4 regions of the Promicromonospora xylanilytica genome follow, and region 1 is predicted to be linked to each of the others. Evidence: riboswitches for the same ligand, from Rfam matches in the RefSeq annotation. Region 1 holds a riboswitch; each other region holds the start of a gene.

Region 1 (5,795 bases):
GGTGAGCAGGCCGCCGGCCAGCGGGCTCCAGACGAGGGTGCCCATGCCGTGCTGCTGGGCGACCGGGAGCACGTCGCGCTCGATCCCCCGGTTGAGGATGGAGTACGGCGGCTGCTCGGACCGGAAGCGCTCCAGCCCGCGCCGCTCGGCGACCCACTGCGCCTCGACGATGTCGGCGGCGGGCATGGACGACGATCCGATGGCACGCACCTTGCCCGAGTTGATCAGGTACGTCAGCGCCGCCAGCGTGTCCTCGACGTCCGTCTCGGGGTCCGGGCGGTGGATCTGGTAGAGGTCGATGTGGTCGGTGCCGAGCCGCCGCAGGGAGTTCTCGACCTCGGCGATGATCCAGCGGCGGGAGTTGCCGCGGTGGTTGGGGTCGTCGCTCATCGGCAGGTGCACCTTGGTGGCGAGCACCACGTCGTCGCGGCGGCCCTTGAGCGCCTTGCCCACGATCTCCTCGGACTCGCCGTGCGAGTACGCGTCGGCCGTGTCGATGAAGTTGATCCCGGCGTCGAGGGCCCGGTGGATGATCTTGACGGAGTCGTCGTGGTCGGCGTTCCCGACCGCGCCGAACATCATCGCGCCGAGTGCGTAGGGGCTGACCTTGATGCCGGTCCGCCCGAGGTTGCGGTACTGCATGCGTCCTCCTGGGGTCATGGTCTGGTGAGCGCACCGTCGATGCCGTAGTCTCGGAACTAAGTGGAACGCTCTTCCAGAACTATATGGAAAGGCATTCCGGATAGCAAGGGATGGGAGCGAAGTGACCCAGAACACAGCGCCGCGCGCACTGCGCGCCGACGCGCAACGCAACGTCGACGCCCTGCTCGACGCAGCAAAGGCCGTCTTCGGCACGTCGGGCGTCGATGCGCCGGCGAAGGAGATCGCCGACCTGGCCGGCGTCGGCGTCGGCACGCTGTACCGGCACTTCCCCAAGCGCTCCGACCTGGTCAAGGCCGTGTTCCAGCACGAGGTCGACGCCTGCGCCGACGCCGCCCCCGTCCTCGCCGAGCAGTACGCGCCGGTCGAGGCGCTCGAGCGGTGGCTCCACCGGTACACGGAGTTCCTGGCCACGAAGCGCGGGCTCGCCTCGGCCCTCCACTCGGGCGACAGCGCCTTCGACGCCCTGCCCGCCTACTTCCTCGGGCGGCTGGGCCCCGCGCTCGGCTCGCTGCTCGACGCCGCGGTCGAAGCGGGCGCCGTGCGCGCCGTGGCCAGCCCCAAGGACCTGCTGTACGCCGTCTCGAAGCTGTCCCTGCCCATGGCGGACGAGGGGCCGGACCACGGCCGCCGCATGCTCGACCTGCTGGTCGACGGACTTCAGCACGGGGCACGACCGGTCTAAGGTGGACCGACATGGCGCGGGGCGCCAGGGCGAGAGCCCGGCTGAGATGCACCCGTGAACCTGCTCTAGGTAATTCTAGCGAAGGAACGCCTCATGGGTCCCGATCCTGCCCTGCCCTCCGTCGTGCGCACCCGTGCGCCCGGCCACCCCGTCGTGGCGCTGACGATCGCCGGTTCCGACCCCTCGGGCGGAGCCGGCGTCCAGGCCGACCTGAAGACCTTCGCGGCCCTGGGTGGCTACGGCTGCGCGGTGCTCACGGGCCTGACGGCACAGTCCACGACCGGTGTGACCCGGGTGCTGCCCGTACCCGGCGACATGGTCACGGCGCAGCTCGAGACGCTGTTCGCCGACGTGGCGGTGGACGCGGTGAAGATCGGCATGACGTCGGACGCCGCCGTCGGCCGGGCGATCGCGGCGACCCTGCGCGCGCTGCGGTCCGCCGGCCCCGCGCCGTACGTGGTGCTCGACCCGGTGATGGTCTCGACCTCGGGCCACCGGCTGCTCGAACCCGACGCCGAGGCGGTGCTGCGCGACGAGCTGCTCCCCCTGGCCGACCTCGTCACGCCGAACCTGCCCGAGGCCGCCGTGCTGCTCGGCGTCGAGAAGGCGCGGGACGCCGTGGAGGCCGCCGACCAGGCCCGCACGCTGCTGAAGCTCGGGCCGCGGTACGCCCTGGTCAAGGGCGGGCACCTCGTCTCGGCCGAGTCGGTGGACCAGCTCGCCGGTCCCGGGCCGGACGTGGTCGCGCTGACGGCCCCGCGGGTGCCCACCCGGAACACGCACGGCACGGGCTGCACGCTCAGCTCGGCGTGCGCCGTGCTGCGCCCGCGGCACGACGGCTGGGAACCGGCGGTGCGCGCCGCCAAGGACTACCTGACCGGTGCGCTGCGGGCGGCGGACGACCTGGTGATCGGCGGCACCGGCACGGCGCCCGGACCGTGGAGCGGGCACGGCCCGGTCGACCACGGCTTCGCGGACCGGAGCGCCTGACCGGCCGCGCACGCCATGATCTGCGGGCCACGCCATGATCCGCGGCTGACCGCCTCGGACGCAGAAGATGGCGTGGCCTGCGGAAGATGGCGTGGCAGGACGGCCGCGTCAGGCCGACGTGAGGATCTCCCCCGCGCGCCGGCGCGCCCACGCGTCCGCCTCCAGGACGCCCTCGACCGAGCCCGCGTCGCCCGCGGCCGTCGTCGCGTGCTGCTCCACGACGGCAGCCACCGTGTCGACGATGTCGAGGAACCCGATGGCGCCGTCGTGGAACGCGTCCACGCACACCTCGTTCGCGGCGTTGTAGACGGCCGGGTGGGTGCCGGCGGCCTCGCCCACCTGGCGGGCCAGGCGGACGGCGGGGAAGGCGTCGTCGTCCAGGGGCAGGAACTCCCACGTGGCGGCCTTCGTCCAGTCGATCGCCACGTCGACGTCCGGCAGGCGGTCGGGCCAGGACAGGCCGAGCGCGATGGGCACGAGCATCCGCGGCGGGCCGGCCTGCGCGATGGTGGAGCCGTCGGCGAACTCGACCATCGAGTGGATCATCTGCTGCGGGTGCACCACGACGTCGATGGCGCTGAACGGCAGGTCGAAGAGCAGGTGCGCCTCGATCACCTCGAGGCCCTTGTTCACCAGGGTCGCCGAGTTGGTGGTGACCACACGCCCCATGGCGAAGTTGGGGTGCCGCAGAGCCTGTGCGGGCGTGACGTCGCGCAGCTCCGCCCGCGACATGCCACGAAACGGCCCGCCGCTGGCCGTCACGACCAGCCTGCGCACCTCCGACGGCGCGCCCGAGCGCAGCGACTGCGCGATGGCGGAGTGCTCCGAGTCGACCGGCACGATCTGCCCCTCGTGCCGCACGGCCGCCTTGACCAGCGCGCCACCGACCACGAGCGACTCCTTGTTCGCGAGCGCCAGCGTCGAGCCGGCGGCGAGCGCGGCGAGAGTGGGTCGCAGGCCGACCGACCCGGTGATGCCGTTGAGCACCACGTCGCTCCCCCGGCCGGCGAGCTCGGTCGCGGCGTCGGGTCCGGCGAGCACCTCGACGCCGTCGGCCCCCGCCTCGCCGAGCAGGGTGGTCAGTGCGGGGCGTGCGGCGGCGTCGGCCACGGCGACGGCGCGGACGCCGAGGTCCGCGGCCTGGCGGGCGAGCGCCGGCAGGTCCGAGCCCCCCGCGGACAATGCGTCCACCCGGAACCGGTCGGGGTTGCGCCCGATGACGTCGATGGCCTGTGTGCCGATGGAACCCGTTGAGCCGAGGAGGGTGACGCTTCGCATGGGCACATCCTGTCAGCCCTCGCCCGGCTGCTCGGCACGGCCCCTGCCGAACATCCGCCAGCCGCGGACCACTCCGCGCGGGTCGGGCACGGGGGCGTCGGCGGCCTCGAAGCCGGCGTCCTCGGCGAGCGGGACCACGTGCAGGCCGAAGTCCGCGAGGATCACCGGGATCGCGCGGATCGCCGCCCGGTCCTTCTCGCGGTCCGCCTCCGACAGGTCGGCCCAGGGACGCAGGTCCGGGTGCAGGCGGCGGGCGTCGTCGCGCTCGGGAGCGTAGGACCAGCCGTCGGCGAGCTTGTCCGCCATCCAGCGGTCGTGCTCGTCAACAGCCCGCGCGTCCACCATGGGTTCGGGGATGCGGCCGTGCTCGGTGTCGCCGGCGGGCGCGACGGTGCAGCCCATCTGGCGCAGCCGGTCCGGGATGGCGCGCACCTGGGCGCGGTTCGCGGCGCGCAGGTCGTCGGACAGGTCGGCCCAGGAGACCATGGCGGGGCTGCTCTCCCAGGCCACGCCGCGCGCCCGCTGGTTGCGCAGGTAGGTCAGGTGCGCGGAGACGGCCATCAGGTCGTAGACGTCGTCGTGCACCAGCGCGCCGGGCGCGGTCGCCTTGCGCAGCAGCGAGCCCGGTTCGACGACGTCGAGCCGCCCGCCGAGGTCGTCGAGGATCGCGCCGTCGTGGGTGCCGAACAGCCCGCCCAGCCCCGCGAGCCGGTTGAGCCGGAGCACCACCGCGCCCTCGCCGGCCCGCCAGAGGTCGCTGTCGCGGAGGGCGTTGCGGAGCGCATCGCCGTCGTCGTCGTGGCACACGTAGACGCGCTGGGGCGTGCCGAGGGCGCGCACCTCGGCGAACGTCTCCACCGGGACGAGCCGGCACGCCGAGCGCACGCTGGGCCAGCGGGTCCGCAGGGTGCGGGCGGCATCCTGCGCGCCGGGCCCGACCAGGGTCACGGTGAGCGGCTCTCCGCCGGACGCGATCTCGACGCTCCGCAGGCGGGCGAAGGCGACGACGAGCGCACGGCCGAACGTCCCGTGCCCGACCACCGAGATATGTGGGGCGTCGCCGCGGGCGGCCGTCTGGTCGCGCCGGGCCAGGGAGCGGGCGACCAGCTCGCCCAGCGTGAAGAAGTCCACCCCGGGCTGGGGGTGGCTCAGGTGGCGGGCCTGGAGGGCGAGCGCGAGCTCGGGATCGCTGACGTGCGCGTTCAGCCGCAGTCCGGGCACGTCGGGGGCCCGTTCCGCACGATTGGCCACCGCGACGGTGAGCACGTTGACGCCGGGCTCGTCGTCCTCGCTCTCGCAGGCGTACAGCACCGCAGCACCGGCCACCCCCGCGTTGCGCAGCGACTCGGCGTCGCCGGTGGCGGTCCGCGCCACGAGCGCTCCCCGGGCCGCGAGCGCCTCGGCGATGACGCCGGCGGCGGGCGTGCGGCCGACCACTATCGCGTGGCCGCGCATGCGGCGGGTGCGCATCAGCGTGAACTGGTCGGCGAACAAGGAGCGCACGGCCTCGAACACGGCGGAGCCGGTGGCGACCGGCGCGAGGAAGCGCGCGACCTGGAGCTGCCAGGGCAGGTCGCCGCCCTCGTTCGTGGCCTCGGCGCCGAGCACGAAGAGCTGCACGGTGTAGTAGACGACGTCCCACACGGTGGTGCCCCAGGCGAAGTCCGGGGAGGCGCGGTAGAGCCAGAAGCCCCACAGCCCCAGACCGAAGGCGACCCCGAACAGCGCGGCGAAGCCGGCGCGGACCCAGGACCGGCGTGCCAACGGCCTGCGGGAGCCGCCGCGGGGGACCACCAGCTCCGGTGCCATGTCGTGCCCTTCCTCGTGCGGCTCGCGACGTCCGACTCGCGCCCACGCATAACCGTGCAATGCACCCTAAAGGTCGTTAGCGTCTGACCTGCGGCGACACGACCCACCCGGGGATACGTTTCTCCGGTTCACCACCTTCGCCGAGGAAGGGACGCGGGTACGAGGATGACCAACCGGACAGGACGTGCCCTGCGCCCTGCCGGTAGAGCGCGCCGTGGCCCGCGGGGCTTCCGGTACGACGCCTTCCTGTCGTACAGCCGCGACTCCGACGGCGAGTTCGCGCCGGAGTTCCACCAGCAGCTGCTCGACTTCGACAAGCGCGACGACGTGCCCGACCTCAACATCTTTCTCGACCGGACCGGGCTGGCGAACA
Region 2 (5,795 bases), on a different contig from region 1:
CGGCGTCGGCCCCGGGCCACACGCCGGCGACGTACACGTCCCCACCGAAGCCCATCTCGCCGAAGTAGTCATTTGGCGAGGTAGTCGGTTGGCGAGGTAGTCATCCAGCGAGGTAGTCATCCAGCAGGCGCTGGATGACTACCTCGCCAACCGACTACCTCGGCGAGGGGCGGCTACCAGTTGGGCGTGACCCCCGGGACGTTGCGGGGGAGCTTCACGTCGTGCGGGTGGTAGACGTACGTGATGCCGTCGGTCGACGTCTGCCACACGCGCTCGAAGTTCTCCCGCGTGTACACCGAGCGCACCGCCTCGTTGCTGGCCTTGTTCGGGTCGTTGATGATCGGGTCGCCCTCCGCGGTGAACCCGATCAGCGTGACGATGTGCCCGTTCGTGCCGTAGCCGGCCTCCGGCATCTCCTCCTCCTCGAAGTTGATCGAGAGGATGAGCGGGATGCCGGCCTCGATGAACCGCTCGGCCTCCGCGAGGGAGCGCAGCCGGGTCACGAACGAGTCCAGGCCGAACGTGCTCGCGTACGCGGCGTTGAACGGCCAGTTGCCCGCGCCCTCGTACGCGTAGTCCCACGTGTGCATGGCGGCGTAGTCGACCTGCGGGTCACCGTTCGGCGCCTCGATCCCCTCCAGCTCCTCCGGCGGGACCTCCCGGCCGTAGGAGTACAGCACCATCGTGGACGACGTCGGCGAGCACCACACCTGACCGCCGCCCCCGAACTCGGGGTACTCGCCGCGGTGGATGTTCTGGCTGTACCGCGGCACGTCGAGCTCGACCGCGCGGCCGAGCGTGAACTCGGTGGTGCCCGGGTAGTGCGAGTCGGGCAGGTACTCGTTGGTCATGGTGGTCACCATGTCCAGCCGCGGGGAGACCCGCGTGCCCTCCGGCCGGTACAGCGTGGCCCGGGTCTGGAAGGCGACCGGTTCGTGGCCGGACTTCGCCACGTAGGTATCGGTGAAGAGGTACGCGTCGTCGTCGGTCTGGCCGTTCACCGAGGTGCGGTGGATGTCGCCGACCTCGCCGTCGGCGGGCGCGAACTCGTCGCCGGACGCCCAGCGGCTCATCACGAACCACTTGGTCCACGTCCCGTCGGCCTTGCGCCCGCGGAACTCGATCTCCACCCAGGTGCCCGTCGGCGTGACGGCGTTCCACGAGCTGACCGACTCGTCGACCGGGTACCCGGTCTCGACGACCGGCGAGGTCCACCGGCCCGTCTCGTAGCTGACCGGCGTGCCGTCGCCGAACGGATCGGTGTACTCGACGGTGTCACCGGCGCCCCGCAGCACGAGCCCGCCCCTGGCGCCCGGCCGCAGGTTCTCCGACTCGCCCGCGCGCAGCTCGTGGTACCCGTCCCAGGTGGTCAGCGTGATCTGGTTGTCCGACGCCGTCGTGCCTGCCTCGGGCGCGCCCGTCGCCGGCACCGCACTCGCCACGATTCCTGCCTGCACCACGAGCGCTCCCGTCGCTGCCAGCGCGAACGCCCTCGTCCGCAGCTTCTCTCGGATCGACATGCCTGCCTCCATGTCCCGGGCCCACAACGGGATGGAGTGGGCCGTTGACCTTCTTTACCAGACCCGAGGCCGGGACAGAAGGGTTCTGCCCCCAGGTGATCTGACAGCCGTCATGGTGCTAACGTCATCGCGATCCCACGGGTGCCTCGCGCAGGGGCTGAGATCGGGCTGGACGGCCCGGGACCGTTGAACCTGTCCGGTTAACACCGGCGTAGGAAGCAGGAGTCTCATGATGGAGAACACCCAGTCCCGCACGCTCGCGTACGAGCACGAGCACGACGGCGGGCACAGCACACCGCACGAAGAGGACGGCCTGCGTGTGCCGGTCACCGAGATCGCACTGGCCCCCTCGCCCGACGGCACCCCGAACGAACCGGTGCGGGTCTACCGCACCCAGGGGCCCGGTTCCGACCCGGTGCGCGGTCTCGCTCCGGCCCGAGAACCCTGGGTCGTGGCGCGAGGAGACACGCAGGAGTACGACGGCCGCCGTCGGGCGCTGACGGACGACGGCAGGGGCGCCGTGCGCCGGGGCGCAGCCTCGCAGGAATGGCAGGGCGAACGGCGCAGGCCGCGCCGCGCGCTCCCCGGGCGGACCGTCACCCAGATGCACTACGCACGCCAGGGCGTGATCACCCCGGAGATGCGGTTCGTCGCGGTACGCGAGGGCTGCGACGTCGAGCTGGTGCGCAGCGAGGTAGCCGCCGGCCGGGCGATCATCCCGAACAACGTGAACCACCCGGAGTCCGAGCCGATGATCATCGGCAAGGCGTTCCTGGTGAAGGTCAACGCGAACATCGGCAACTCGGCCGTCCACAGCTCGATCGCCGAGGAGGTGGAAAAGCTCGAGTGGGCCACCAAGTGGGGCGCCGACACCGTCATGGACCTGTCCACCGGCGACGACATCCACACCACCCGCGAGTGGCTGCTGCGCAACTCGCCCGTCCCCATCGGCACCGTGCCCATCTACCAGGCGCTGGAGAAGGTCAACGGCGACGCGAGCGCGCTCACCTGGGAGGTCTACCGCGACACGGTGATCGAACAGTGCGAGCAGGGCGTCGACTACATGACCGTGCACGCCGGCGTGCTGCTGCGGTACGTGCCGCTCACGGCCGACCGCGTGACGGGGATCGTGAGCCGCGGCGGGTCGATCCTCGCGGGCTGGTGCCTCGCCCACCACCAGGAGAACTTCCTCTACACCCACTTCGACGAGCTCTGCGAGATCTTCGCGGCCTACGACGTCGCGTTCTCCCTGGGCGACGGGCTGCGGCCCGGCTCGCTCGCCGACGCGAACGACGAGGCCCAGTTCGCCGAGCTCGACACGCTCGCCGAGCTGACCAAGCGAGCCTGGGAGCACGACGTCCAGGTCATGGTCGAAGGTCCGGGGCACGTCCCGTTCCACCTCGTCCGCGAGAACGTGGAACGACAGCAGGAGCTCTGCGAAGGCGCCCCCTTCTACACGCTCGGCCCGCTCGTGACCGACATCGCGCCCGGCTACGACCACATCACCTCCGCCATCGGCGCGACCGAGATCGCCCGGTACGGCACGGCGATGCTCTGCTACGTCACGCCCAAGGAGCACCTCGGCCTGCCGGACCGCGACGACGTGCGCACCGGCGTCGTCACCTACAAGATCGCCGCGCACGCCGCCGACGTCGCCAAAGGGCACCAGGGCGCGCGCGACCGGGACGACGCCCTGTCCAAGGCCCGCTTCGAGTTCCGCTGGCGCGACCAGTTCAATCTCTCGCTCGACCCGGAGCTCGCCGAGGCGTACCACGACGAGACCCTGCCGGCCGAGGCAGCGAAGACCGCGCACTTCTGCTCGATGTGCGGGCCCAAGTTCTGCTCGATGCGCATCTCGCAGGACATCCGGGACGAGTTCGGCGGCGTGCAGGCCCAGGCGGCGCTCGCGGACGCGGCGGTAGCGGACGGCATGGCCCAGAAGTCGGCGGAGTTCCGCGAGTCGGGCGGCGACATCTACCTCCCGACCCCCACCCTCCGCCCCTGACCCTCCGTTGAGTGCTGGATCTTCGCCCCGTCCACCGCCCGGATGGGGCGAAGATCCAGCACTCAACGGGTTGGGCGGGGCGGGTCAGGTCAAGTGGGGGACCGGGCCTGTCGTCGTCCCCTCGACCAGGCTGACCGGGAGCACCACCGACTCCGGCTCCTCACCGGCGAGCAGCGCGATGACGGCCAGGCCGAGCGCACGACCCTTCTCGACGAGCGGCTGGTGCACGCTGGTGAGCAGGTCGGGAGAGAGCCACGGCAGGTCGAGCCCGTCGAACCCTGCGACCGACACGTCCTCGGGCACGCGCAGGCCCAGCTCGCGAGCGGCGATCACCGCGCCGGCGGCGAGCAGGTCGGAGTGGGCGACGATCGCCGTCGGGCGGTCCCGGGCGGGCGCCCACTCGGACAGGATCTCGGTGGCGGCGTCGCGTCCGTGTTCCACGAGCGAGGCGGGCGTCTCCCACGACATGACCGGCTCGATGACGTCCCGCACTCCGGCCAGGCGGTTACGGGTGGGCGTGCGCTCCACGATGGCGAGCCGGTCGGCGTCGACGAGCCCCGACCGCTCGTCCCTGCCGAACGGCAGCGCGATCTCCGCGATGCGCGTGTGCCCCAGCTCGACCAGGTGCCGCACCGCCTCGGCGGAACCCTGCCGGTCGTCGACGCCGACGACGGGCACGCCGGGCACGTGCTGGCCCTCGCCGATCACGACCGGGACGCCCCGCCGCTGCAGGGCGGCGAGGTTGGGGTCGTCCTTGAGGGTCCCCCAGACGAGCACGGCCACGTCCATGGCGGCGGCCTCGACGAGCGGGTCGACGGCGGGCGGCAGCCCGGCCTCGGCAGCGAGCCCGACGGACTGTGCCGTGGCGCCCTGCGGCATCCCGGGGACGAGCAGCACGCCGAGGCCCTGCTCGCCGATCGCCGAGACCAGGCCGTGCAGCACCTGGGTGGAGACAGGGTCCCTGAACGACCGGCCCAGCTGGTCGCCGATCACGACGCCGACGATCCCTGAACGACCCGACCTGAGCTGCCGGCCCAGGGGGTTCGGGCCGGAGTACTCGAGCTCACGGGCGGCGGCCAGCACCTTCTCCCGCGTCTCCGGCGTGATGGGCCCCGCGCCGGAGAACGCGAGCGATGCGGTGGAGACGGAGACACCTGCCAGCTCGGCGACCTTCGCGAGGGTCGGTCGTACGGTCTGGCGGCTCATCGCGGTCCTTCTCTCGATCGGGCACGGGCGGTGCAGGGAGGAATCTGCTGGGCTGATCCCAGGTTGTGGCCTACGGTCGGGAGATTCAATCGCACCAAGGAGTCCAGTGCCTACTGCACACGCCGCCGCTCGTGCGGTCTTCGTCGTCTTTGCTGCCAGTGGGTTCGCGTTCGCGAGCTGGGCGTCGCGCCTTCCGGCGGTGCGCGACGGCTTGTCCTTCTCCGAGCAGGAGATGGGCCTCCTGCTCCTGACCGGGTCCATCGGCTCGGTCGCAGCGATCCCGCTCTCCGGCCTGGTCGCGGAGCGTTTCGGGACCTCTCGGACAGTAGTCACCTTCGCGGGGGTCCTGGTCGTGGGGCTGGCCGTCGCCGGGTACGGCGTGGTGACGGACGCGCACCTCGCGGTGCGCCTCGGCCTGATCCTCTTCGGCGTGGGCGCCGGGGTCTGGGACGCCGCGATGAACCTCGAGGGCGCCGCCGTGGAGCAGCGTCTCGGCCGTGCGGTCATGCCGGTGTTCCACGCCGGGTTCTCGTTCGGCACGGTGCTCGGCGCGGGTATCGGTGCCCTGGTGGCCACGGTGGGCGTGCCGGTCGTCTGGCACATCGTGACGGCCGGGCTGGTCGCCCTCGTGTCGGTGCTGGTCTCCGTCCGCTACTTCTCGCCGAGCGTGGTCTCCGCCGCGGTGCCGCACGGCGTGCCCGTCGGTGACGCCGGCAGCGCGGACGGCGCCGACCCGGGAGAGGTGACGCCGCCGACGTCGGGCGTCCGGGGGCTGCTCGCCGCCTGGCGCGAGCCGCGCACCCTCGCGATCGGGCTGGTCGTGCTCGCCGCGGCGCTCACCGAGGGAGTGGCCAACGACTGGGTCAGCCTCGCGGTCGTGGACGGCTTCGGCACGTCCGACGGTATGGGGGCGGTTGGCCTGGCCGTCTTCCTCACCGCCATGACGACGGCGCGGCTCGCCGGCACGCGCGCCATCGACCGGTTCGGGCGGGTGCCGGTGCTGGTGCTGTCCGCCCTGCTGGCGTTCGTCGGCGTGCTCACGTTCTCGCTGGTCCCCGTGCTGT
Region 3 (5,795 bases), on a different contig from region 1:
TTCGGGGACCTCGATCCCGGTCCGGCCCTGACGATCCTCAACCGCCTCGCGCTCCCTCCGGGCACCGAGCACCTCGCCGAGCTCCGCACGGTGCTCGCCGCCGGGCACTCGAGCCACGTCGCGAGCCCGGAGGCATGGGCCGCCGCGCGGGACCGGTAGCCGGGCTCAGTCGCCGGGCTCAGTAGACCGGCTCAGTAGACCGGCTCAGTAGACCGGCACGGTCTCGTCCACGTCGCGCGCCCAGGCCAGGATCCCGCCGGCCACCGACCGGGCGTCGACCTCCGCCTCGCGCAGCCGCCGCGCCACGGCCAGTGATCGGCCCCCGGACTTGCACAGCACGTGCACCGGGCGGCCCGCCGCCCAGGCAGCGACGTCGGCCACCGCCACGGCGGAGTCGTCACCCTCGAAGGCCCCGGACGGAACCACTCTCGCACCGGGCAGGGCCGCGATCTCGACCTCCCACGGCTCGCGCACGTCGAGCACCACCGGCGCGGAGCCGTCCGCGCGCAGCGCGGCCAGCTCCGCCACGGTGACCGTCGCACCGTCCGACGGCGGCAGCCCGCAGAACGCCACGTACGGGTCGGCGTCGCCGGTGCCGGTCAGCAGCTCCGTGACCGGCTCCCTCGCGGGATCGCGGGCCACGGAGAGCTGCCGCCAGGTCAGGGCCAGCGCGTCGTACACGGCGAGCCGCCCGAGCAGGCTCTCGCCGGCCCCGGTGACCAGCTTGATCGCCTCGGTCGCCATGACCGAGCCGACGGTGCCGCACATCGCGCCGAGCACGCCGCCCGCCGCGCAGTCGGGCGAGGCGCCGGGCGGCGGTGGGGCCGGGAACACGTCCCGGTAGGTGACTCCCTCGACACCGGCGGGCGGCGCACCCCAGAACGTGGCCACCTGCCCGGTGAACCGGTAGATCGCGCCCCAGACGCACGGGATGCCCAGCACCTCGGCGGCGTCGGAGACGAGGTAGCGGGTGGCGAAGGCGTCGGTCCCGTCCAGCACCAGGTCGTAGCCGGAGAGCACGTCGAGCACGTTGGCCGTCGTCAGCCGTGCGCGGTGCTCCACCACCTCGACGTGCGGGTTGATCTCGGCGACCGCCGCGCGCGCCGACGCCGTCTTCGCCACACCGACGTCCGAGACCCCGTGGATCACCTGGCGCTGGAGGTTGGACGCCTCGACCACGTCGTCGTCGACGATCCCCAGCGTGCCGACGCCCGCGGCGGCGAGGTAGAGCAGCACCGGGCTGCCGAGCCCACCCGCGCCCACCACCAGCACGCGCGCGTTCGCGAGCCGGCGCTGCCCGTCCGGGCCCACGCCGGGCAGCACGAGGTGCCGGGCGTACCGCGCCAGCTCGTCGCGGCCTAGCTCCCGGCCCGGCTCGACGAGCGGTGGCAGCGCGGTCACAGTTCCAGCCGCGGTCACAGCGCGAGGTCCAGGTTGTCACCGACGCGCACGAGGCCGTCGGCCGGCGACGACGCCAGCGCCCGCTCCCTGCGTGGCGGCCGGCCGGCGTGCGCGGCGTCGTGCCCCGCCTCGACGGCGAGCCGCATGGCGCGGGCCATGCGCACCGGGTCGGCGGCGCGGGTGACGGCCGTGGCGAGCAGCACGCCGTCGCACCCGAGCTCCATCGCCAGCGCGGCGTCCGACGCGGTGCCGATGCCCGCGTCCAGGATCACCGGCACCGCCGACGCCGCCGCGATCGCCTCGATGTTGCGCGGGTTGGCGATGCCGAGCCCCGAGCCGATGGGCGAGCCCAGCGGCATGACCGCCGCGCAGCCCACGTCCTGGAGGCGGCGCGCGACGATCGGGTCGTCGTTCGTGTACGGCAGCACGGTGAAGCCGTCGTCGACCAGGACCTTGGCCGCCTCGACCAGGCCGATCGCGTCGGGCAGCAGCGTCACGTCGTCGGCGATGACCTCCAGCTTGATCCAGTCGGTCTCGCACGCCTCCCGCGCGAGCTGGGCGGTGAGCACCGCCTCCCGCACGGAGAAGCAGCCGGCGGTGTTCGGCAGGGCGCGGATGCCCAGGCGGGCGAGCAGACCCCAGATCGACGGGTCCCCCGCGCCGGCCGGGTCACCCGACGGCCGAGGCCGGGACACGCGCCGCATGGCGACAGTCGTCAGCTCGGTGCCCGACGCGACGAGCGCGTCCTCCAGGGCGAGCAGGCTCGCCGCTCCCCCGGTGCCCATGACCAGCCGCGAGCTCAGCGTCGTGCCGGCGATGGTGAGTGGTGCGTCCTGGCTCGGTGTGTCCTGGCTCGGTGTGTCCTGCATGTTCAGCCTCCCTGGACCGCGGTGACGACCTCGACGCGGTCGCCGGGCCGGACGGTGGTGGTGCTCCAGGCACCGCGCGGCACGACGGCGTCGTCCAGCGCGACGGCCACCCCCTGCGGTGCGCCGTCGACCACGAGGCCGGGCAGGAGCCGGGCGACCAGGTCGGCGACGGGCACCGGGGCGTCGAGCGGGTACGGCTCACCGTTGACGACGGCGGTGCCGGCCGAGCCGGTGTGCGGCTCGGGGCTCTCGCGGTGCGGCGTGGACGGGGCGGTGGTCATGCGGTGCCTCCTCGGGTCATGCTGTGCTTCCTCGGGTCGTGCTGTACGTGTCGGCGGACCTGTACGTCTCGGTGAACCTGTACGGGTCGGCGTACCGGTTGGCGGCTTCGACGGCGTCCGCGGCCCGCGCGCTGGACGGGGCCACGCCCAGCGCCTGGTCCACGGCGACGGCCGTCAGCGGCGTGAGCAGGATGCCGTTGCGGTGGTGCCCGGTGGCGAGGCAGAGCCCGTCGGCCGCCCGGCCCAGCAGCGGCGCGTTGTCGGGGCTGGCGGGCCGGGACCGGGTGGTGGCCTCCAGGAGCACGGCGTCGTCGAGCCCGGGCAGCAGCGCGCGGGCGTCACGCAGCAGGGCGAAGACGTCGCCCGCGCGGGTCAGGTGGTCGTCCTCGCGCTCGTCCGACGTCGCACCGACGACCAGCCGGCGCAGCCCGTCGGGGCGCGCCGCGCGGGGCACCACGTAGATCGGGCGGCCCTGGACGGTGCCGCGCACCACCACCGCCGGTGCGCGGTCGGCGGCGGCGTCGAGGCGCAGCGTCGTCCCAGGGGCCGGCCGGGTGGGCGCGCCCGCGAACAGGGTGCCGCTGGCGTGACCGGCGGCCAGGACCACCGTCCCGGCCACGTACCCGGCACCGGCCTCGTCGACCGCGCCGACCACCGCGCCGTCCGCCACTCCGTCCGCCCGGGTCAGCGAGACCGCGGCGCGGCGCACGACGGTCCCGCGCGCCGCGACGACGGCGGTCAGCGCCCCGTGCACCGCTCGGGGATCGACCCGGTGGTCGCAGGGTACCCACGCCGCGCCCGCGAGCCGCTGCCCGAGGGCGGGCTCGCGGTGCCGCGCCTCGTCGGGCGTGATCTCGGCCGAGCCGAGGCCCCACTCGCGGTGCAGGGCGAGCATCCGGCGCAGCGCGACCAGGTCGTCGCTGTCGTACGCCACGGCGAGCGTGCCGGTCGTGTCGAGCCCGACGGCGCCCGGTGGCAGCCCCGCGGCGCGCTCGAGCGCGGCGGAGAACTCCGGCCAGAGGGCGAGCGAGGCGGTGCCCAGCCGGGCCTGACCGGCCTCCCCGAAGCCCGCCTCCATGACGGGCGCGAGCATGCCCGCGGCGGCGTGGGTGGCGCCGTCGCCGGGCGACGGGTCCAGCACGACGACGCTCGCGCCGGCCTCCAGCGCCCGCCAGGCCGCGGTCAGGCCGATGATCCCCCCGCCGATGACGAGGACGTCGCACGCACGACTGCTCACATGTTCTCCCTTCGCTGGCATGACCCAGATCAGGTTCGACGGTCGGCGCTCACGCCCTCTCAGCCCCGAGCGGGGCTCCCGTGCACCCGACAACCTTATCCCCGCCCGTGAGGTGCCCGGACAAGGACGGGACGTCCGGCGGGGTCCGGCGTCTGCCTAGACTCGCGCTCGTGGACCCCCGAACCCGGCTCGCCGACGCCCGCCTCTACCTGTGCACGGACGCCCGCGAGGACACGAAAGACCTCGAACCGTTCCTGCACGCGGCGCTGGAGGGCGGCGTCGACGTCGTCCAGCTCCGGGACAAGTCCCTGGACGCCGCCCGCGAGGTCGAGCTGCACACCCTCGTCGCGCGGGTGGCCGCCGAGCACGGCGCCCTCTGGGCCGTCAACGACCGGGCCGACATCGCGGGACTGACCGGTGCGCCGGTCGTGCACATGGGGCAGGACGACCTCCCGCCGCACGCGGTGCGGGCCCTGCTCGGCGACGGTCCCGTGCTCGGCCGCTCGACCCACTCCCTGGACCAGGCGCTGGCCGCCGAGGCCGATGCGCGCGTCGACTACTTCTGCGTCGGACCACTGTGGGCGACGCCGACCAAGCCCGGCCGTGCCGCCGTCGGCCTCGACCTGCTGCGTGACGTCGCCGGCCGGGAGCCGGCCACGCCCTGGTTCGCCATCGGCGGGATCGACACCGCCCGGCTCGACCAGGTGCTCGACGCCGGGGCACGGCGCGTCGTCGTCGTCCGCGCGATCACCCGGGCGGCCGACCCGCGCGCCGCCGCGGCCGAGCTGCGGCGCCGGGTGACGGAGCGCGTGGGGAGCTGAGCGGGCGGGGCTGGGGGTCGGCGTGGGGTCGGCGTGGGGGCGGCGTGGGGGCGGCGTGGGGGTCGGCCGCGGCCGTGCGCGGGGTCGGCGCGAGACCGTGTCGAGCCGCAAGTTAACGGTCGTCCGGTGGCCTGACGGACGTCTAACCGCGAGCTAACGGTCATCCAGTGACCTGACGAACGTCGAACCGCAAGCCCCGCTTCCACCACGACGCCGAACCGAATGATCATGGTCGATCAGGGCTCTGATCGACACATGACTTGCGGCTCGGCACGACCAACGACTAGCAACTTGCGGCTCGGCACGACCGGCAACCAGCACCTTGCGGCTCGACACCACCAGCAACCCAACAACCTGCGGCTCAACACCGCCGGTGCCGGCATCCCGTCGGATGCCGGCACCGGCCCCCGTTTCGGCAGCGGGGCCGCCTTCCGCCTACTCGCCGGTGAAGACGAACGTCGAACCCGGCTCCTTCTCGATGTCCCCCTCACCGGAGTTGGTGACGGTCACGTCGGACAGGATCGCGTTGCCGCGAGCGCCGCCCATCGCGAGGATGCCGGAACCGTTGTTGGACTTGTCGATCCGTACGTTCGTGATGTGCACGTCGGGCATGTTCCCGCCGCCGTTCTTGAACTGGATGCCGTCGTAGGTGGAGTCGATGATGTCCGTGTCGCGGATGGTGACGCCGACGATGTCGTGCGTCTGGGGGAACAGCGTGATCGCACCGAACTCCTGGTCCTCGTTCCAGAAGGCCCCGCCGGTGCGGTAGAGGCCGTTGTTGGCGATGAGCGTCGTGCCGGAGAACGGCAGCGGGCTGTGGTCGGTGGCCAGCATGATGCCCGGGTAGTTCATCGTGTCGGAGATCAGGTTGTTCTCGATGCTGTTGTCGTAGCCGCCGTAGATCGCGATGCCGTTGGCACGCCACGGGAGCTGGACGGTGTTGTTGCGGAACGTGTTGTCGTGGCCGATGTCGACCGCCGGGTCCTTGACGTACGGGTTGGCCCAGACCGCGAGGGCGTCGTCGCCGGTGTTGCGCAGCGAGGAGTTGAGCACGCTGGAGTTCCGGGTGCCGTTGCTGAAGTTGACGCCGTCCGCGTAGGTGTTGCGGATGCGCATGCCGCTGAGCTCCAGGCCGTCGGCCGGGCCCCACAAGTCGGGGATGTTCGAGTAGTCGCGCCCGACCCAC
Region 4 (5,795 bases), on a different contig from region 1:
GCGGTAGATCACGACCGGCAGGGTGGCGCCGTCGGGCCGCGCGAGAAACGACGTGGCGCCGAACTCGCCGAGCGACACGGCGAACGCGAACCCGGTGGCAAGCCCGACCGAGCGCAGGGCGATCGGCAGGTCCACGGTGCGCAGCACGCGGCCCGGTCCGGAGCCGAGCACCGCGGCGACCTCGCGCAGCCGGGGGTCGATCGCCCGGAGCACCGGCAGCACGGTGCGCACGACGAGCGGTACGGCGACGACGGCCTGCGCCACAGGGACGAGCAGCCCGGAGGTCCGTAGGTCGACGCCGAGCACCGGCTGGTCCATGGTGACGAGGAACCCGAAGCCGACGGTCACGGCGGACACCCCGAGCGGGAGCATGAACAGCGCGTCGAGCGTCCCGACGGCGCGGCGTGCGCCGACGGAACGTGGCCTGCGGGACACCACGAGCGCCACGAGCCCCCCGACGACGAGGGAGATGACCGTCGCGGTGAGCGCGATCCGCAGCGACGTCGCCGTGGCCTCCCAGACGGTCACGACCAGTGCGTTCCGTTCGCCGGTGGTGCCGAGGGCGACGTAGTTGCCGGGCCCCCACGTCCCGTCGGGCTCGCGGAACGAACGGGTCACCAGCCCGGCGAGGGGCAGCACGATGAGCCCTGCGACGATCGCGGCGCCCACCAGTGCCGTCGCGACGTCCTGCGGCGACCGCCACGACAGGGGCCGGGCCGCACCGCGCGAGGAGACGAGCCGCAGTGCCGCCTCACGTCGGCGGCGCGCCCGGGCGGAGACGGCGAGGGCCGCGGTGATGACCACGAGCTGCATGATCGAGAGCACCGAGGCGGACCGCAGGTCCAGGAACTGGGTGGTTCGGGTCCAGATCTCGGTCTCGATGGTCCCGTAGCGCGCGCCGCCGAGCACCAAGACCACGCCGAACGCCGTGGCGCAGAACAGGAACACGACGGAGGCCGCCGACGCGACGGCGGGCGCCAGCGACGGCAGCGTCACCGTCCGGAACACCCGTGCGGGTCCGGCCCCGAGCGACGCGGCGGCCTGCTCGGTCCGGGGGTCGAGTCGCTCCCACAGCCCGCCGACGGTGCGCACCACCACCGACACGTTGAAGAAGACGAGGGCGATGACGATCCCCGCCAGGGATTCCTCCAGCCCGAGGAACCCGAGGGCGCCGCCGGGCGCGAACAGGGTGCGGAACGCGACGCCGACCACGACGGCCGGCAGCACGAACGGCACGGTGACGAGCCCGCGCACCAGGCTGCGGCCGGGGAACGAGCGCCGGTAGAGCAGGTAGGCGAGCGGCAGGCCGAGCAGCACGGAGAAGGCGGTGCCGAGCACGGCCTGGGTCAGCGTGAACCCGACGAGCCGCCAGGTGCGCGGGCGCTGGAGCACCTCGGTGAAGCCGCTGAGGTCGACCGCGCCTTCGGGCACGAAGCCGCGGACCACGAGCGCGGCCACGGGCCAGGCGAAGAAGATCGCGAGGAATCCGAGCGGGACGGCGACCGCTGCCGCCCACAGCAGCGGCGCGGTTCCCCGCCGGCTCAGCCGAGCACTGTCTCGGTCCACCGCTCGATCCACTCGTCGCGGTGCTCGCTCACCTCGGTGGGCTCCACCTCGTACGGCTTCTCGGCCTGGGGTGCGAACTTCTGCCAGTCGGCGGGCAGCTGCACCGAGGGGTCCGCCGGGTACATGTACATCGACTCGGGCAGCGCGGCCTGGACGTCCTCGGTCAGCAGGAAGTCGACCAGCTCCTGCGCACCCTCGGGGTTGTCGGAGCCGGCGAGCACGCCCGCGTACTCGACCTGGCGGAAGCAGGTCTCGAGCAGGGCGCTCGTGGTCGACCGAGACCCGTCCTCGCTCACGGTGAACGCCGGCGACGTCGCGTACGACAGCGCGAGGGGGCGTTCTCCGCCCTCGCCGGCACCCGAGAAGTCCACGTAGTACGCGTCCTCCCACGAGTCGGCGACCTTGACGCCGTTGTCCGCGAGCGATGCCCAGTAGTCCTCGAACCCGTCCTCGCCGAACGCGCCGATCGTCGCCAGCAGGAACGCGAGCCCCGGGGACGACGTCGCCGGGTTGGTCACCACGAGCAGGTCCCGGTACGCGGGGTCGGCCAGATCGTCCAGCGTCCTCGGCACCTCGAGGCCGGACTTCTCGAACCAGGCCTCGTCGACGTTCACGCAGACGTCGCCCTGGTCGACCGGCGTGAGTGCTCCACCGAGCTGCTCGGCGCCGTCCGGGAGGCCCGGAGGCGCGTACTCCGCGACGACGCCCTGCTCCAGCGCGCGGGAGGCGAACGAGTTGTCGATGCCGAACACGGCGTCGCCCAGCGGGGCGTCCTTGGTGAGCACGAGCTGGTTCACCAGCGTCCCGGCGTCGCCCGCCGCGCTGACCTCGAGGGTCATCCCCGACTCCTCCTCGAACCGCTCGACGAGCTGCTCGTCGAGGGCCCAGGAGTCGTGGGTCACGAGAGTCACGGTGCCGGACGCCGACGGGTCGCCCGCGCCGGTCTCGGAGCTGCCGGGCCCGGAGCCGCCGCAACCGGTGAGCAGGAACGCCACCGAGAGCGCTCCGGCGATCGGTCCAGCGTGGACGGTGCCCCCGTGGGCACCGGAAAGACGCAACATCATGCCTCGACTTCCTCCGCCGGTGTGACCCGGATCAGGTTCAAGGGTCTGCGGTGGTCCGCACTCTCAGCGCTGTCGGGCGCTCCCCTGTCGTTTCCAGGCAGCCTACTGGCCCTTCGGGCGCTACGGTGTGAAGGTGGCCCAGATTGAGACGGAACAGACACTCGCCGAGAAGGTCGGCACGCTCGCCCTGACGCTCGCGGCCGGCTGGGCCGCGCAGAAGGCGGTCAGCATGATCTGGAAGGGCGTGACGGGCAACGACGCGCCCAACAAGCCGGACGACCCGGAGCTGGACCTGGTGCAGGCCACCGTGTTCGCGGCGGTCGCCGCGGGAACAGCGGTGTTCGCCAAGCGCCTGGCGGCGAAGGGGGCGTCGAAGGCCGCCCTGCGGATCGCCGCCCGCCGCTCGGCGCACTAGCCGGTCCAGCCCCGAGGCCGGTCCTGCCGGTGGCAGCGCTCAGCGCGCCGCCGTGCGTGGCCGCCGGGTGAGCAGCGGGTCGTGCCCGCGCGGCCTGCCCACCGGCTCCACGCCGTCGAGCGCGCGGGTCAGCGCCGCCTGCGTGATGCCGGTCTGACCCTCGGTGCGCAGCCTGGTCATGACCTGGTCCGCCGCCAGCCGCAGCGGGATGCTCACCCTGCTCGCGACGTCGAGCAGCAGGTGACCGGCCGTCTCCTCGTCGACTCCGCGAACCGCCATGATCACTCCCTTGGCCTGCTCGATCACGGCCTGGCTGACGAAGGCCCGTGTCACCACGCCCTCCGACCGCCGGGTCAGCACCTCCTTCTGGACCGGCGTGGCGTCGACGACGTATCCGACCAGCTCCGGTGACCGGTCCGGGCCACCCCGCACGCCCTGACCGATGACGACCACCGAACGCGTACGGCCCTTGCGGTCGACGATCCGGTGCGAGCACGCGAACGGCCGGCCGAGCCGCAGCGCCTCGGCGGCGGCGCGGACGATCCGGCTCCGGTCGTCAGGATGCTTTCTCGAGCGCAGCGCCTCGAGGCATGGTTCCACCTCGTGCCGCTTCCACCCGTGCATGGTGTAGATCTCGTCGGACCACCACCAGCCGCCTGACGTGAGGTCGACGCGAAACCGGCCGACCAGCAGATTGGTACCGAGGCCCAGGGCGTGTGCCAGATCGCCCGCCGAGAAGCTCGGGGACGGTGTCGCGGCATCTCCTCCGGCGCCGTCCACAACACTGAGTGCTGGCTGTGGGAATGAGGCCATCTCAACCTCCCAGATCCGGTGTGGACCGGGAGCCGCTTCATGACTCCGCGCCATCGATTGTAGAGCGGTTCACCGTCTTCGACAGCCCGGGCGAGCCTCCCGCCGTCCCTGGCGCGCTGCGAGTGCCCAGGCCTCGTGCCAGCCTGAAGTCGCCCGCAGCGACCGACCACCGGCACCGGAGGTGCACCGTGAGCGAGACTCCCCATGACGTGACGGCGGCACCGGGCCCCGCGGTCGAGGACGCGCCGAACCTCCTGGCCCCCGGCCCGCTGCGCGCCGACGTCGTGGTGGTCGGTGCCGGCCTCACGGGCGTCGTGACGGCCCAGCTGCTCGCCGACGGCGGAGCGGACGTCGTGGTGCTCCACGCCGGCACCGCCAGGTCCACCACCACCGCCCGCTCGACCGGCAAGCTCTCGGTGCTGCAGGGCACCCGGCTCGCGCGCGTCGCGCGGTACGGCGACGAGGTCGTACGGGACTACCTCGCGGCCGGCTTCGCGGGCCTGGGGTGGCTGCGCCGCACCCTCGAGGACCTCCACGTGCCCGTCGACAACCGCGACGACCTGACCGTGGCCACCGCGCCGGAGCAGGTGGCCGACGTCGACGCCGTGCTCGCGACCTGTGCCCGCCAGGGGGTCGCCGGCGCGCAGTGGGAGGAAGACCCGCCCTACCCCACGAAGACCTACGGTGCGGTGCGGCTGCCCGGCCAGGGCCAGGTCGACCCGCTGCGCATGCTCTCGGCACTCAGCGCCCGCCTGCGGTCCCGTGGGGTACCGGTGCACGACGGCGTCCGGGTCCGGCAGGTGCGCAGGCTCCGTTCGGGCGTCGCGCTGCGCACCAACCGTGGCACCGTGCTGGCCGACCGCGTGGTGCTCGCCACCGGAGTCCCGCCCGGCCGCCTGGGCGGCCTGTTCCTCCGGCTGGAGGCCGGCCGGAGCCTGCTCACCACCTGGGACGTCGCGGACCCCGGAGCGCTGCCGCCCGGCTTCGCCGACACCATGTCCATCACGGCGGGGTCGCCCGTGCGCTCCCTGCGCCTGGCCGACGGCCTGCTCATGGTCGGCGGCGAGGGTTACACCGTCGGCAGGGAAGCCCGACCCGACCGGCGGCTGGCCGCACTCGACGAGTGGACCCGCGCCCACCTCCCGGTCGGTGCCCCTCGGCACGCGTGGGCGGCCCAGGACTACAGCAGCGACACCGGCCTGCCGCTCGTCGGTCCCGTGCTGCCCGGCGACGACCGCGTGCTCGTCGCGACGGGGTACGCCAAGTGGGGCCTCACCAACGCCGCCGCCGCCGGGCTGGCGCTCGCCGGCCGGCTCCTCGGCGAACCCGTCGAGTGGGGCCCGACGCTCGAACCGCTGGCCCGGCCGCCCCGGCCGACGACCCGCACCGCTGCCACCTTCGGCGAGCAGACCGCCGGCTGGGCCTGTGCCACCACCCGCCCCTCGGGCGGACGGCCGGGCACCGTGCACGTGTCCAGGACCTGCCCGCACCTCGGCGGCGTCGTGCGGTGGAACGACCAGGAGCAGTCGTGGGACTGCCCCGTGCACGGATCCCGCTTCGCCGCGGACGGGACCCTGCTCGAAGGACCGGCGACGGAGGACCTCGCACGGCGCTGACCTGCAGGAACATACCTCCGACGGCGAATGTCACGCGGGGCGACGGTTCGAGATGCGAGTGCTCCGGGGGGCAGCGAACGTAGAGGAACCGGAAGAAGCCCGGTGACGACCATCCGTGGAGGTCACTGTGCGAGTTCTCGGCGTGAACGCCCTCTTTCACGATCCGTCGGCAGCACTCGTCGTGGACGGCCACGTGCTCGCCGCGGCCGAGGAGGAACGGTTCAGCCGGCGCAAGCACGGCAAGCGGCCCGTCCCGTTCGCGGCCTGGGAGCTACCGGAACAGTCGATGCGCTGGTGCCTCGACACCGCAGGGCTGGCACC

What was found. Region 1 has a riboswitch for thiamine pyrophosphate ahead of thiD (bifunctional hydroxymethylpyrimidine kinase/phosphomethylpyrimidine kinase). Riboswitches for the same ligand answer to the same signal wherever they lie in the genome.
Region 2: linked by a shared signal. The riboswitch ahead of thiC (phosphomethylpyrimidine synthase ThiC) and the one ahead of thiD (bifunctional hydroxymethylpyrimidine kinase/phosphomethylpyrimidine kinase) in region 1 are both predicted to bind thiamine pyrophosphate.
Region 3: linked by a shared signal. The riboswitch ahead of thiO (glycine oxidase ThiO) and the one ahead of thiD (bifunctional hydroxymethylpyrimidine kinase/phosphomethylpyrimidine kinase) in region 1 are both predicted to bind thiamine pyrophosphate.
Region 4: linked by a shared signal. The riboswitch ahead of ACYVK7_RS03695 (thiamine ABC transporter substrate-binding protein) and the one ahead of thiD (bifunctional hydroxymethylpyrimidine kinase/phosphomethylpyrimidine kinase) in region 1 are both predicted to bind thiamine pyrophosphate.

What each region holds. Positions count from the first base shown of each region.
Region 1 is NZ_BAAGRP010000074.1:46,918-52,712, reverse strand. Features, by position in the region: gene ACYVK7_RS23115 (aldo/keto reductase) at 1-642, opposite strand, end outside; gene ACYVK7_RS23110 (TetR/AcrR family transcriptional regulator) at 764-1,345, shown strand; TPP riboswitch at 1,353-1,449, shown strand; gene thiD (bifunctional hydroxymethylpyrimidine kinase/phosphomethylpyrimidine kinase) at 1,439-2,335, shown strand; gene dxr (1-deoxy-D-xylulose-5-phosphate reductoisomerase) at 2,444-3,613, opposite strand; gene ACYVK7_RS23095 (RyR domain-containing protein) at 3,626-5,422, opposite strand; gene ACYVK7_RS23090 (TIR domain-containing protein) at 5,588-5,795, shown strand, end outside.
Region 2 is NZ_BAAGRP010000075.1:386,995-392,789, reverse strand. Features, by position in the region: gene ACYVK7_RS25920 (N-acetylmuramoyl-L-alanine amidase) at 1-68, shown strand, start outside; gene ACYVK7_RS25915 (C39 family peptidase) at 174-1,520, opposite strand; TPP riboswitch at 1,650-1,755, shown strand; gene thiC (phosphomethylpyrimidine synthase ThiC) at 1,750-3,525, shown strand; gene ACYVK7_RS25905 (LacI family DNA-binding transcriptional regulator) at 3,610-4,731, opposite strand; gene ACYVK7_RS25900 (MFS transporter) at 4,838-5,795, shown strand, end outside.
Region 3 is NZ_BAAGRP010000007.1:290,316-296,110, forward strand. Features, by position in the region: gene ACYVK7_RS09110 (hypothetical protein) at 1-159, shown strand, start outside; gene ACYVK7_RS09115 (ThiF family adenylyltransferase) at 205-1,401, opposite strand; gene ACYVK7_RS09120 (thiazole synthase) at 1,416-2,270, opposite strand; gene thiS (sulfur carrier protein ThiS) at 2,273-2,551, opposite strand; gene thiO (glycine oxidase ThiO) at 2,568-3,788, opposite strand; TPP riboswitch at 3,778-3,880, opposite strand; gene thiE (thiamine phosphate synthase) at 3,959-4,609, shown strand; gene ACYVK7_RS09140 (CARDB domain-containing protein) at 5,045-5,795, opposite strand, start outside.
Region 4 is NZ_BAAGRP010000003.1:18,598-24,392, reverse strand. Features, by position in the region: gene ACYVK7_RS03700 (ABC transporter permease) at 1-1,566, opposite strand, end outside; gene ACYVK7_RS03695 (thiamine ABC transporter substrate-binding protein) at 1,542-2,627, opposite strand; TPP riboswitch at 2,622-2,726, opposite strand; gene ACYVK7_RS03690 (DUF4235 domain-containing protein) at 2,764-3,045, shown strand; gene ACYVK7_RS03685 (PAS and ANTAR domain-containing protein) at 3,085-3,858, opposite strand; gene ACYVK7_RS03680 (FAD-dependent oxidoreductase) at 4,047-5,474, shown strand; gene ACYVK7_RS03675 (carbamoyltransferase family protein) at 5,617-5,795, shown strand, end outside.